DNA from 3 places in the Pseudoalteromonas sp. ESRF-bin5 genome. Region 1 is predicted to be linked to each of the others. Evidence: predicted binding sites of a transcription regulator. Region 1 holds the regulator's gene; each other region holds the start of a gene.
The links. The regulator FliA, encoded in region 1, starts transcription of late flagellar genes. The targets are predictions, from matches to a motif close to CTAAAGNTNNNNNNNNNNNNGCCGATA.

Region 1 (4,264 bases):
AAACCAGAGCCACAAGCGAAAGTAGCCGATAGTCTTCAGGCATTATTAGAGCGTCAAGCCCCACGCCCTCGTTCTGCAGAATTGGCTTCTATGTTTTCTCAATCAGGTATTGATACTACAGACAACTACCAAGAGCCAGTTCAAGAGCAGCGTCCTCGTCCTATGTTCACTAATGAACGTCAAGCTTCAGCGCGTCCGCAAACACAAGCAGACAGCCTTGGATTTGATGATTTAGAAAGTGGTTTTGATGATCTTGACAGTCCAGTGACACCTCGCCAAGAAACTAAGCATACTGAAAGTGAGCAAATTTCGTCAATGCGTGACGAAATGAATGCCATTCGTCAATTGTTAGAACATCAAGTGTCAGGGCTTATGCAACAAGACATGGCAAGACGCGATCCTACTCGTGCATGCATGATTGATCGTTTAGTCGGTATGGGAATAGATAAAGATGTTGCTGAGCAAATGGCGTGCTTTGTTCCTGACGATGTATCTCGCCAGCAAGGTTGGAAAGCACTTTTAACAATGGTTGAAGATCAGATGCAGACAACCAACAACGAGATTTTACGTCAAGGCGGTGTATACGCCTTAGTCGGCCCAACGGGTGTTGGCAAAACAACAACCGTTGCTAAATTAGCTGCACTTGGCGCACAAAAATATGGTGCAGACAAAGTCGCTTTAATCACAACAGACACATACAGAATTGGTGCTTATGAGCAACTCGCCACTTATGGCCGAATTATAGGTTGTGGTGTTAAGCAAGTTAAAGATGCTAATGAATTAGCTGAAGTTTTATATCATTTACGAAATAAACGACTAGTATTAATTGATACTGCGGGTATGAGCCAGCGCGACTTGCGCTTAACTGAGCAACTTAATACGCTAATGCGTAATCAGCGTGTTGATATTCGCAGTTATTTAGTGCTCAGCGCAACATCGCAAATACATGTGTTGCAAGAAACCGTTAGGCACTTTAAAAAAGTGCAGTTAAGTGGTTGTATATTCACCAAATTAGACGAATCTTTAAGTTTAGGTGAGATTATTAGTATAGCGATTCAAAATCGCCTTCCAATAGGGTATCTTACTAACGGTCAACGAGTACCAGAAGATATTCGAGTTGCAAATGCTGAAAAACTAGTTAAAAAGGCTGAGCAACTCTATTTAAAAAGAGCAAAAGCACAACATTCAAGGCACCAAGCAGTGGCGCCAAGCACAGTAGGGATGTATGATTAACACAGTATTAGATCAAGCAAGTGGCCTGCGCAAAATGAGTCAAAACAATAACAACGGCGTAAAAGTTATCGCTGTCACTGGCGGTAAAGGTGGAGTAGGAAAAACAAATGTTTCTCTGAATACTGCAATTGCATTAGGCCAGCAAGGTAACAGAGTGTTGGTTCTTGATGCCGATTTAGGCTTAGCAAACTGTGACGTTATGCTAGGACTACGTGTTGAACGTAACTTATCACATGTTTTATCTGGTGAATGTGAACTTGATGAAATTTTAGTTGAAGGCCCCGCAGGTATAAAGATTGTACCCGCAACGTCAGGCTCTCAAAGTATGGTTGAATTGTCGCCTTCAGAGCACGCGGGACTTATACGGGCTTTTAGTGAATTAAATACAGAATTTGATATTTTAATTGTCGATACAGCCGCAGGTATTTCAGACATGGTGCTGAGTTTTTCTCGCGCGGCACAAGACGTCATGGTTGTTGTATGCGACGAGCCCACATCGATTACAGATGCTTACGCGCTCATTAAAGTGTTGAGTCGCGAGCATGGTGTATACAAATTTAAAATTGTTGCAAATATGGTCCGTAGTATGCGTGAAGGGCAAGAGTTATTTGCTAAACTTTCCAAAGTGACCGATCGTTTTTTAGATGTATCAATGGACCTGGTCGCAACGGTTCCCTACGACGAAAATATGCGCAAAGCAACGCGTCGCCAAAAAGTTATTGTAGAGCTTTTTCCTAATTCGCCGGCGGCACTTGCGTTTCAAGCGTTAGCAACAAAAGCAGTTAAATGGCCAATACCTAATCAACCATCAGGTCATCTGGAGTTTTTCATAGAGAAACTAGTAAACGGCTAATTATGACAACATTGGTGAATAAAGTTATGGGATATCAATCAGCACAAAATTTAAATGTGATTGTTGAAAAACATGCATCACTTGTCAAAAAAGTGGCATGTCATCTTATAGCGCGTTTACCAGCCAGCGTGCAGCTGGACGATTTAATACAATCAGGAATGATAGGTCTGATTGAAGCATCTAAAAGTTTTGATGCAACCAAAGGGGCTAGCTTTGAAACTTTTGCGGGGATTCGTATTCGTGGGGCAATGCTTGACGAGATGCGACGTGGCGATTGGGCACCCCGTTCAGTACATCGTAAAAGCCGTTTGGTGGCCGAAACAATTGCTTTTTTAGAAAAAAGCTTAAACCGTGAGCCAACAGATATAGAAGTTGCTGAAAAACTTGAAATTTCGTTAAATGAGTACCATCATATCTTAAACGATGTAAATGCAAGTAAAGTACTCGGTATTGAAGACCTTGGTGTTGATGAAGATGCCATCAGTCCAGTGGGCCAAGATTTAGCGCTAGACAAACCGTTTAATAATGTTAAAAATGAGCGGTTTAACGAGTCTCTATTAGGTGCAATAAAATCTTTACCAGAACGTGATGCAATGGTGCTGTCTTTGTACTATAACGATGAAATGAATTTAAAAGAAATAGGGCATATACTCGATGTAAGTGAATCGCGTGTAAGTCAAATACATGGTCAGGCGATGATTAAGCTTAAAGCTAAAATCAATGACTGGATAAATTAGTAGTAAGTAAACAAGGTTAAGACCTCACTGGGGGATGTTTTGGATAAAAACATGAAAATTCTGGTTGTTGATGATTTTTCAACAATGAGACGTATTATTAAAAATCTGTTGCGTGACTTAGGTTTCACTAATGTTCAAGAAGCAGACGATGGGTCAACCGCTTTGCCAATGCTACAAAATCAAGTATTTGATTTTGTTGTTACCGATTGGAATATGCCAGGAATGCAGGGTATAGACCTACTAAGAGCAATACGTGCGGATGATAAGCTTAAACACATTCCAGTATTGATGGTAACGGCTGAAGCTAAAAAAGAACAAATTATAGCGGCAGCACAGGCAGGTGTTAATGGTTATATCGTTAAGCCATTTACTGCTGGAACACTCAAAACTAAATTAGAAAAAGTATTTGAACGTTTAGGCTAATGATAGGGGGAGAGGCTTATGTCAGCACTTGCTGCGCCTCAAATAACTTTAGAACAAGCTCGTCAGCTCGTTGTTTTTCTAGAAAACGGTGAGCAAGACAAAGCCAATCAGTTAATTTTAGATACCGCTTCTAAGGAGCAATCTGAAATATTTGCTGAGGTTGGAAAGTTAACCCGTCAATTGCATGAAGCTTTAAAAAGCTTTGAGCTAGACACTCGCTTATCTGACTTAACTACCGATGCTATTCCAGATGCAAAAAAACGGCTCAATTATGTTATAGAAATGACAGAAAATGCCGCGAATAAAACAATGGATGCAGTTGAGGCTAGCCTACCAATTGCTCAACAGTTGGCAGATGAAATATCTCATATCAAACCGACATGGGATCGCCTAATGAATCGAGAGATTGAGTTAGGGGAGTTTAAATCGTTATGCCACAGCATTGATAAGTTTATGAACAATTCTCATCATAAAACCGATGAGCTGCAAAGTTTGATGACTAATGTACTTATGGCACAAGACTATCAAGATTTAACCGGCCAAGTTATTCGCCGAGTTATTGAGCTTGTTAGAGAAGTTGAAGAAAGCTTAATTCATCTTTTGACAGCCTTCGCTGATCAAAGCGAAAGCAAAGCCGAAAAAATAGAACAACAAAAAACAAATGAACCATTAGACGAACAAACTTTAGCAGGTCCAGAAGGCCCTATTATTGATAAAGAATCACGTAATGATGTTGTATCTGATCAAGATGAAGTCGATGATCTTTTATCAAGTTTGGGCTTCTAAGAGGAGAGTAACTGCATGTTTGAAGTCGATGAAGATATTTTACAAGACTTTCTTGTAGAGGCAGGAGAAATCCTAGAGCTTTTATCTGAACAGTTAGTTGAGCTGGAAAACAATCCAGAGGACACCGAATTACTCAATGCCATATTTAGAGGGTTTCACACTGTAAAAGGTGGTGCTGGGTTTTTAGCTATGACCGAGCTCGTTGACGCATGTCATGGCGCAGAGAATGTGT
Region 2 (4,264 bases), on a different contig from region 1:
TCGAGTTTATTTCAGCCCATAACTGTGATGAAGACGAACTTGACCCACTCCTTGAGCAAGTCGCTCAGCAAAATACTGTGCTACGTAAAAAAATGGAAAGTGGACGAGATCGTTTATTAGAACTGCACTCATCGGGGCAAGGCGCCGCCGACTCATTAGTTGCTGATATTGAAAAGCTCGACAACCAGTTTGAGCTGCCCAGCTACATGATTAACGTGTTCGACACCTTTGGTGTAAGCCAAGAAGACAAAGGCGAAAATACAATTATATTAAAGCCTACAGAGCATATGTTAAGCGCGTCATTTCCATCGCTTAAAGATGACGGCATGACAGTGACATTTGACCGTGATACTGCACTTTCGCAAGAAGATGTACATTTTATCAGTTGGGATCATCCAATGGTGCAAGGCACGATGGATATGATTTGTGATGATGACTTTGGTAGCGCATCGGTTGCTTTACTCAAAAACAAAAAACTCCCTGCGGGCACCTTTTTTGTTGAGCTTATTTTTGTAGCCGAAGCAATGGCGCCTAAAGCATTACAAGTGGGCCGCTTTTTACCTCCAACGCCTATTCGTATATTGCTTGATAAAGCCAGTAATAACTTAGGCGAAAACGTCGCATTTGACGGGTTTAACCAACAGCTTTCAGCCGTTGGTCGTCAAACAGCAAGTAAACTTGCGGGTGCGTTACAAAGCGCAATTCACCCTATGATCACAACTGCAAAAGACATGGCACAAGAAAAACTCGAGGTTATTCGTGCACAGTCGCTAGCTAAAATGCAAACGTCTCTTAGCGAAGAACAAGAGCGATTAAGCGCGCTTAAGCAAATTAACCCTAATATTCGCCAAGAAGAAATTACCTTTTACGATAAGCAACGCACCGAGCTAACTGCACACATTGAAAAGGCGCAGTTACAACTAGATGCAATTCGCTTAATCGTGGTTTCTCACTAAGGTTTTGAGCTTTTAGTTGTTAGTAAAAATTGCAAACAACAGCAGCTAAGTAAAGCGTGGTATTTATACCGCGCTTTTTTATATTCAAAAAAGTATATAAATTAGAAGCCTTCGTACAGGCTATCAATGTTTTCCTTGAGCCTTTGCCCTTGCTACCCTAAAATAGCGTCCTTCAAAATCATTAAGGTCGGCCGTGTTAGTTAATTACAATCCCCCAATGAACCCGTATTTAACCATACTTTTTCAAGACGACGACTTGCTCATTGTTAATAAACCCAGCGAATTATTGACCGTACCGGGTAAAGATCCTAAGCATGCCGACAGCTTAATTAACCGCGTTAATCGCGTATTTCCAACTGCAAGAATTGTTCATCGTCTTGATATGGCAACGTCTGGCATACTCTGCCTTGCTATGAATAAAGCTGCACACCGACATTTAAGTATGCAATTTCAAGATCGCGAAACCGCTAAGCGTTATATAGCTCGCGTTTTTGGTAAGCTTGAACAAAACAATGGCTCGGTTGATTTACCCCTTATTTGCGACTGGCCTAATCGCCCAAAGCAAATGGTAGATCATGAAAATGGCAAGCCATCACTCACTCATTTCAAAGTACTTGAACGAGAAGAAAACGCCACACGCGTAGAGCTCACTCCAATTACGGGGCGTTCACATCAATTGCGCGTACACATGCTAAGCCTTGACCACCCTATTTTAGGTGACCGACTCTATGCTCATAAAGAGGCGCTTGCAGCCGCACCGCGTTTACAACTCCACGCACAAATGTTGCAACTAAAACACCCAGTAACCGAACAAGTAATGACCTTTGAAGCAAAACCCGAGTTTTAATGGGCTCAATTACTTAGGAAAAATTAAACTTTTAAACAAGCATGCCGATACCTAACTAATGACGACTGGTTGAGCGTGTTATGGTGTTTTTGCAATTATTTAAAAAGATTCTATGTTACATGGCATTTAGCTGTGTAGCCCTTTTAGCACTCTGCACAACGGCTGCAGAACATATTGCCCCGCCTTCTTTATCAAGTATTGAAAATAGCGATATTAAACGCCTTTTACCTACCGACGAAGTAAAAACAGTGCTAGCAGGTGAAACTGAATTTTTAAGTTTACGTAGTGAGTACATGAGCGCTGATTTTAGAGGGGTTGTATTACTTATTCCCGATTGGCAATCACCCCCTACCAACAATGCTGGAATGAGTTACTTACGCAAAGAGCTTAACAATTTAGGCTACACCACCTATGCGATGACCACCCCTGATATTGATTGGCAAGCGAGTAAAATAGCTGAGCCTGCTGCAGAAACAGCACCAAGTGCCGCCACTGAAACAGAGAGTCAAGCCAACAGTGAGTCAGAGCAGCCTAATGCTTCAAGTAAAAATGAAGCGCCTCATCATGTGGATGCCATTGAAGCCATCAGCGACGAAATACTCGATAACTACAAACTAAATTTACTTGCTCGCTACAAAGCGCTTTACCAAACCGCGATGCAAGAACCCACTAATATCGTTGTGATTGCGCAAGGCACCAGCGCAGGGGTTTTAACTGAGTACTATGCAGACTTTCCACAAGAGCGTATTGATGCGTTTATTAGTGTAAGTAGCTATCTGCCCAATGCAAAGCGCAATAAAAGCTTAAGCCAAACAACGTCTCTTGTTACGCCTGCATTTTTAGATATTTATTACGCCAGCGACAACCGTGATATTTTAATTAACTTAAAAAATCGCCAGCGCTGGGTTAACCGAAACGCCAAGTTTGACTACCGCCAGCGCCAGTTATTTGGGCTTCGTGATCAACCTCAACAACATGCTCGGCTAACAAAAGAGATAGACGGCTTTTTACGCCGCCTTTTTTAAATACTCATAGGCTGCTTGAATGTCTTGGCTTTTTTTAACCGCCAATTCCATCATATGTTTTGGTAAACCTTGCGATACTAATTTATCAGGGTGATGTTGCGCCATTAACTTTCGGTACGCTACTTTTACTTCCCGCTCGGTTGCCCCATCGTTAAGTCCTAAAAGCCCAAGCGCTTGCGCACGATTCATATTATTGTTGGGGGGTACATGGTGCCCTGAGCCTTCTTTATAACTGCTACTTTGCCCTTGCTGCTGTTGGTAACGCTGTTGCTGTTTTCTAAAGTTAAATTCAGCTTGATAGCGTTTAAGTACAAACGCAAAATGAGTTTTAGAAATACCTAACTGCTTGCTTACTTCACTTAATAACTGCTTTTCTTGCTCAGCTAAAATGCCATCAGAAAACGCCATTTGAATTTGTATTTCTAAAAATAATTGCAGTAAATCATGACGCTTAGCAAAGCGTTCTTTAAAATCATAGACGGTTTCTTTTAATGAAAAGTCGCTTTGTTTACCCGCTTGAAAAGCATGCTGAGCTTCACGGCGTTCTTCGCCTTTCAACCCCATTTCGTCCATAAATAAGCTAGCGGCTTTAATGTGTACCTCGCTTACTCGGCCATTAGACTTTGCAATATGCCCCATCACTGCAAAACAGCTTGAAAAGAATAGCGCTTGGCGCTCGTGAACGTCATCACCATTAAATAAACTTGAAAAACCACCCGCCTTATCAAAATTATTTTTTAAGCTTTTATCAAATAAATGACCAAGGTATAACCCTAAAATAGCACCAAAAATTTTGCCAAACATAAAACCAAAACAAAATCCGAGTATTTTTCCCCACATGTAAACGACTACTCCTATTAATTATGTGTCGGCTTACGCCAAGCGCTCATTTAATGCCGTTAAACGCGCTGGTGTGCCTATGTCATCCCAATTACCAATATAAAGCTCGGTAGACACTAAATGCTTACTTAATTTTTCTCGTAATAACGGCCCAAGCGGACGAATGCCCGGCTCTAAACCATTAAAAAAGTCAGCCTGATAACGACTAATACCCGAAAACGTATATTTTTGACTATCTGGCGATAAGTGGCTCAATGTAAAATCCCCATCAAGATTATGTGGGGGATTTTCAATAAGCACCAAATGTGCCTCACCTGGTTGCAAATGTAATTGCATAAGCGAGCTTACATCGTAATCGGTAAATACGTCGCCATTTATCACAATAAACGACTCCCCCAATAAAGGAAGTGCCTGAATAATACCACCCGCGGTTTCAAGGCCGCCTTCAACTTCTTGGCTATAAACAATATTTACACCAAATTGACTGCCATCTTTAAAGTACGCTTTAATTTTATCACCCTGCCATGCAAGGTTTATCACTATGTCGGTAATGCCAGCGGCCTTTAAGTTATTAACATGGTGCTCTATTAGTGGTT
Region 3 (4,264 bases), on a different contig from region 1:
ACCTCCCTAAAAATAGCGGCAATAAATTGTCGTCACTCCCGCTAAATAGATAACTTATTATTAACTTATAACTAACCCTTTAAAAATTCATTTAAAACATGGTGTTATATGTATCTTAAAGTTGGCACAGTAAATGCTTTTCTAATAATTAGAAATTATCGAATAGTGGTTCCTGTTAAAACGTGTTGAACCACACTCTGTTTAAACCTAGGAGATGGTAAAATGGCATTAACAGTAAATACTAATGTGTCGTCACTAAACGCACAACGCAACTTAACAAAATCTGGTGAAGGCCTAGCAACCTCAATGGAGCGCCTAGCTTCTGGTATGCGCATTAATAGCGCAAAAGATGATGCCGCAGGCCTACAAATTTCAAATAGATTAACGTCCCAAATAAATGGCCTAGCTGTTGCTCAACGAAATGCTAATGATGGTATTTCAATGGCGCAAACCGCTGAAGGTGCAATGAATGAATCAACTAATATCCTTCAGCGTATGCGCGAGCTGGCATTGCAATCTGCGAATGGCTCAAATTCTGATTCGGATAGAGCAGCCTTACAGAAAGAAGTAAGTGCATTGCAAACTGAACTAACTCGCATAGCCGATACAACGTCATTTGGTGGACAACAGTTATTAGATGGTTCGTATGGTACGAAAAAGTTTCAGGTTGGCGCGAATGCTAATGAAACTATATCTATGACAATGGGGAGCGTTGCTGCTGCTGATATTGGGAATAATGTAGTGACTGGTAGTGGTACAGTGTTTGGAGATGCTGAAAATACAGATTTAGCTACAAGCTTAGCCAGATTGACTAATGCAGGTGTAGAAGTCGGAGTGGTTGGATTTGATAACTCAATAACGATTGCAGATGGAACTGGTGCTGCTACTGCAGCAGAGCAAGTTAATAATGCAGGTTGGGGTATTGAGGCTACAGCATCTGTAACCACAACATTATCTGCTTTTGACTCATCTTCAGGTGGTATATTAACGTTAGGTGATAACACATTTGACTTAGCTGCATTTAATGGCGATATTGAAAAGCTAGCAGAGCAGATGAATAAAGTTGGTATTGAGACTACGATTGATAGCTCTTCTCAACTTACTTTAACCGCTAAAGATATAGATGGCGTAGAGTTATCGGCATTTACAGGAGGGACTGCTTCACTTGGCTCAGGAACTCCTGCTGGTGCACAAAGCGTTACCTCTACATTAGAGCTAAGTTCTGGGGATGATTTTGGACTTACAGGCACAGCTATGGACGAGGTTTTTGGCTCATCTGTGACTGCAACATCGGGCGCATCAACTTTAAATAAAGTTAGTGACTTGGATGTTTTAACTCAAGATACTGCGCAAGACGCAATAGCAGCTATTGATGGGGCGATCAACTTCATTGATAGTCAAAGAGCTGACTTGGGTGCAATACAGAATCGCTTTGGGCATACGATAAGTAATCTAGCAAACATATCTGAAAATGTATCTGCGTCGCGAAGCCGTATCCAAGATACCGATTTTGCTACAGAAACAGCACAGATGACAAAAAACCAAATATTACAACAAGCGGGTACATCAATACTTTCTCAGGCAAATCAAATACCACAAGCAGCAATTAGTTTATTAGGCGGCTAATTATTAGGTCAACTAATAACAGGTACACAAACGCACTTTATCAAGTGCGTTTTTTGTTTTTAGGTGATGAAAATCCACTTTAAGTATAACGTTTGATCTACATTTGAAATAATTTAAATTGTTTTTTTGTTTTAAAACAGTTTGTTATGAATTTTTTGATAAGTAAATTAATTTATTTGTTAAATACTTCTAAAGATAATAAATCATCTGCCGTTAACTTAATCAGTACAGAGCTTGAGCATGCAATTGTGACAGCTCTTGGTTAAATCAAAACAGCAATATTACGAAAGTAATCAGGAGTTTTATTATGATTTCAGTAAACACGAATGTATCTTCATTAAACGCTCAACGTAACCTATCGCAATCAGGTTCTGACCTTGCTACATCAATGGAGCGATTAGCTTCAGGTATGCGTATCAATAGCGCAAAAGATGATGCGGCAGGCCTACAAATTTCAAACCGTTTAACCTCACAAGTAAATGGTTTAGCAGTAGCACAGCGTAACGCTAACGACGGTATCTCAATGGCGCAAACAGCTGAGGGCGCGATGAATGAGTCAACTAACATATTGCAACGTATGCGTGAGTTGGCATTGCAATCAGCAAATGGTTCTAATTCTGATGATGATCGAAATGCGCTACAAAAAGAAGTATCTGCATTGCAAACTGAATTAACACGCATAGCGGATACAACTTCATTTGGTGGTAAGCAATTATTAGATGGAAGCTTTGGTACTACCAAGTTTCAAGTAGGCTCTAATGCAAATGAAACTATTTCAATGACACTCGGAAACGTAGCTTCTGACGCTATTGGTAATGAAGTTGTAGAAGGGGCCGCTGATGTTTTGGGTACTGCTGCTGCAACTGATCTTGATACTATACTAGGTGATGTTACAGCTGATACTTTGAAAGCTATTGGTTTTGATAAATCTGTATCTGTTGTTGCCGATACTGGTGCAAATGACATTGCGAGCAGTATAAATACTGCCGGTTGGGGAGTAAAGGCAGAGGCTGTTGTTGAAACAACGTTATCAAATCTTACTACTGCTTCGGTTGGAACATTAAACATTGGTGATGATAGTTTTGATTTAGCTGCTTTTAATGGTGATGCAGATAAACTTGCAGAACAACTGAATAAAGTTGGTATTGAGGCTTCTAATGACAATGGAACGATTTCTATAAAAGCAACAGGCGTAAATGGTATCGAAGTTGTAGGAAGTTCCACAGCAGGGACAGTTACTTTAGGCACAAATGCTACAACTGATGCAGCAGCAGACGCAGCAGTTGCTTCTGAGCTTAAACTATCTTCAGGTGAGGCATTTAATATTTCAGGAACAACTGTAGATGAAATTTTAGACTTAAATGCTGGAGGTGGTGCATCTACTTTAAGTAAAATTTCTGATGTTGATATCACAACAGTAGACGGTGCTCAAAATGCTCTAGCAGCAATTGACGGTGCTATCTCAGCTATTGATTCACAACGTGCAGATATTGGTGCGATTCAAAACCGCTTTGGTCACACAATTAGCAATCTATCTAATATCTCTGAAAATGTATCTGCTTCACGTAGCCGTATTCAAGATACAGACTTTGCAACCGAAACAGCTGAAATGACGAAAAACCAAATCTTGCAACAAGCAGGTACATCAATCTTATCGCAAGCGAATCAGTTACCACAAACAGCACTTAGCTTATTAGGTTAATAAGTTAAAAGTAATAGCTTAATGGTTAGCTAACTAATACATAAAGTCAGTATTAGTATTTTAAAAAAGGAGGTGGCTTTAGCTACCTCCTTTTGTGGTTTAAGAATATAAACTAAGCTATTGTTGGTTTAATTAAGTGAAAAATAGGAATCTGTTATGAATACAATTACTTCAAACGCAGAAATTACAACATTACCGACCCCCGTTGCTGGTGATGATAAGCAAGCGGGGCAAGCTGCTCGTTCTTTGACTGAGCGAGCGGTTGATGATGTAAAGCAGACGGATGCTCAAAATCAACAAAAATTACAGCAAAATCAATACAACAATAATAATCAAGATGAAAATATTCAGCCGTTAGAGCGCGAACAGCTAGAACAAATGGCGCAACAATTGCAGGATTTTATGGGTGAAATGAATCGCAGTTTGCAATTTAAAGTTGATGAAGATTCAGGCCGTGATGTAATCAAAGTGCTCGATAAAAACAGTGGCGAAGTTATTAAGCAATACCCTTCTGAGGAAGTATTAAGCCTAGTTTCTAAACTGTCTGAATCTGCTGGTATTTTAATTGATCAAACGGTTTAGTCGGTAGTTGTAATTACTAATACTAAGTTAGCTTATTTTTAGGTATTTAAAGAGGTGAAGTATGTCTATTTCGTTTAATGGTTTGGGCTCTGGCTTAGCGGTATCAGACATTGTGGATGCATTAGTTAATGCTGAGCAGGCCCCTGCTGAAGCTCGTTTAAATACTACCGAAAGTAATTTAACTACTGATATATCAGCTGTTGGAGCATTAAAGTCTGCCCTTGAGAAAGTACAAACATCAATGGAAGCTTTAGGCGACAGCGATAATTATCAAAAGCGTACAGCATCTGGTAATGATGATTTTATATCGATAAGTGCTGATCAAGACGCTCAACCAGGTAGCTACAATGTAAA

Region 2: the regulator FliA is predicted to act here: its motif matches at 1,827-1,853, upstream of BCG07_RS19060 (DUF3530 family protein).
Region 3: the regulator FliA is predicted to act here: its motif matches at 1,816-1,842, upstream of BCG07_RS06025 (flagellin).

What each region holds. Positions count from the first base shown of each region.
Region 1 covers NZ_NTLW01000273.1:227-4,490, forward strand. Annotated here, with positions in the region: partial or broken gene flhF (flagellar biosynthesis GTPase FlhF) at 1-1,233, shown strand, start outside; gene BCG07_RS16825 (MinD/ParA family ATP-binding protein) at 1,226-2,086, shown strand; gene BCG07_RS16830 (RNA polymerase sigma factor FliA) at 2,113-2,823, shown strand; gene cheY (chemotaxis response regulator CheY) at 2,863-3,246, shown strand; gene BCG07_RS16840 (protein phosphatase CheZ) at 3,265-4,032, shown strand; gene BCG07_RS16845 (chemotaxis protein CheA) at 4,048-4,264, shown strand, end outside.
Region 2 covers NZ_NTLW01000315.1:14,699-18,962, forward strand. Annotated here, with positions in the region: gene rapA (RNA polymerase-associated protein RapA) at 1-956, shown strand, start outside; gene rluA (bifunctional tRNA pseudouridine(32) synthase/23S rRNA pseudouridine(746) synthase RluA) at 1,150-1,803, shown strand; gene BCG07_RS19060 (DUF3530 family protein) at 1,923-2,828, shown strand; gene djlA (co-chaperone DjlA) at 2,811-3,668, opposite strand; gene murU (N-acetylmuramate alpha-1-phosphate uridylyltransferase MurU) at 3,702-4,264, opposite strand, start outside.
Region 3 covers NZ_NTLW01000119.1:5,443-9,706, forward strand. Annotated here, with positions in the region: gene BCG07_RS06020 (flagellin) at 223-1,626, shown strand; gene BCG07_RS06025 (flagellin) at 1,931-3,328, shown strand; gene BCG07_RS06030 (flagellar protein FlaG) at 3,485-3,910, shown strand; gene fliD (flagellar filament capping protein FliD) at 3,972-4,264, shown strand, end outside.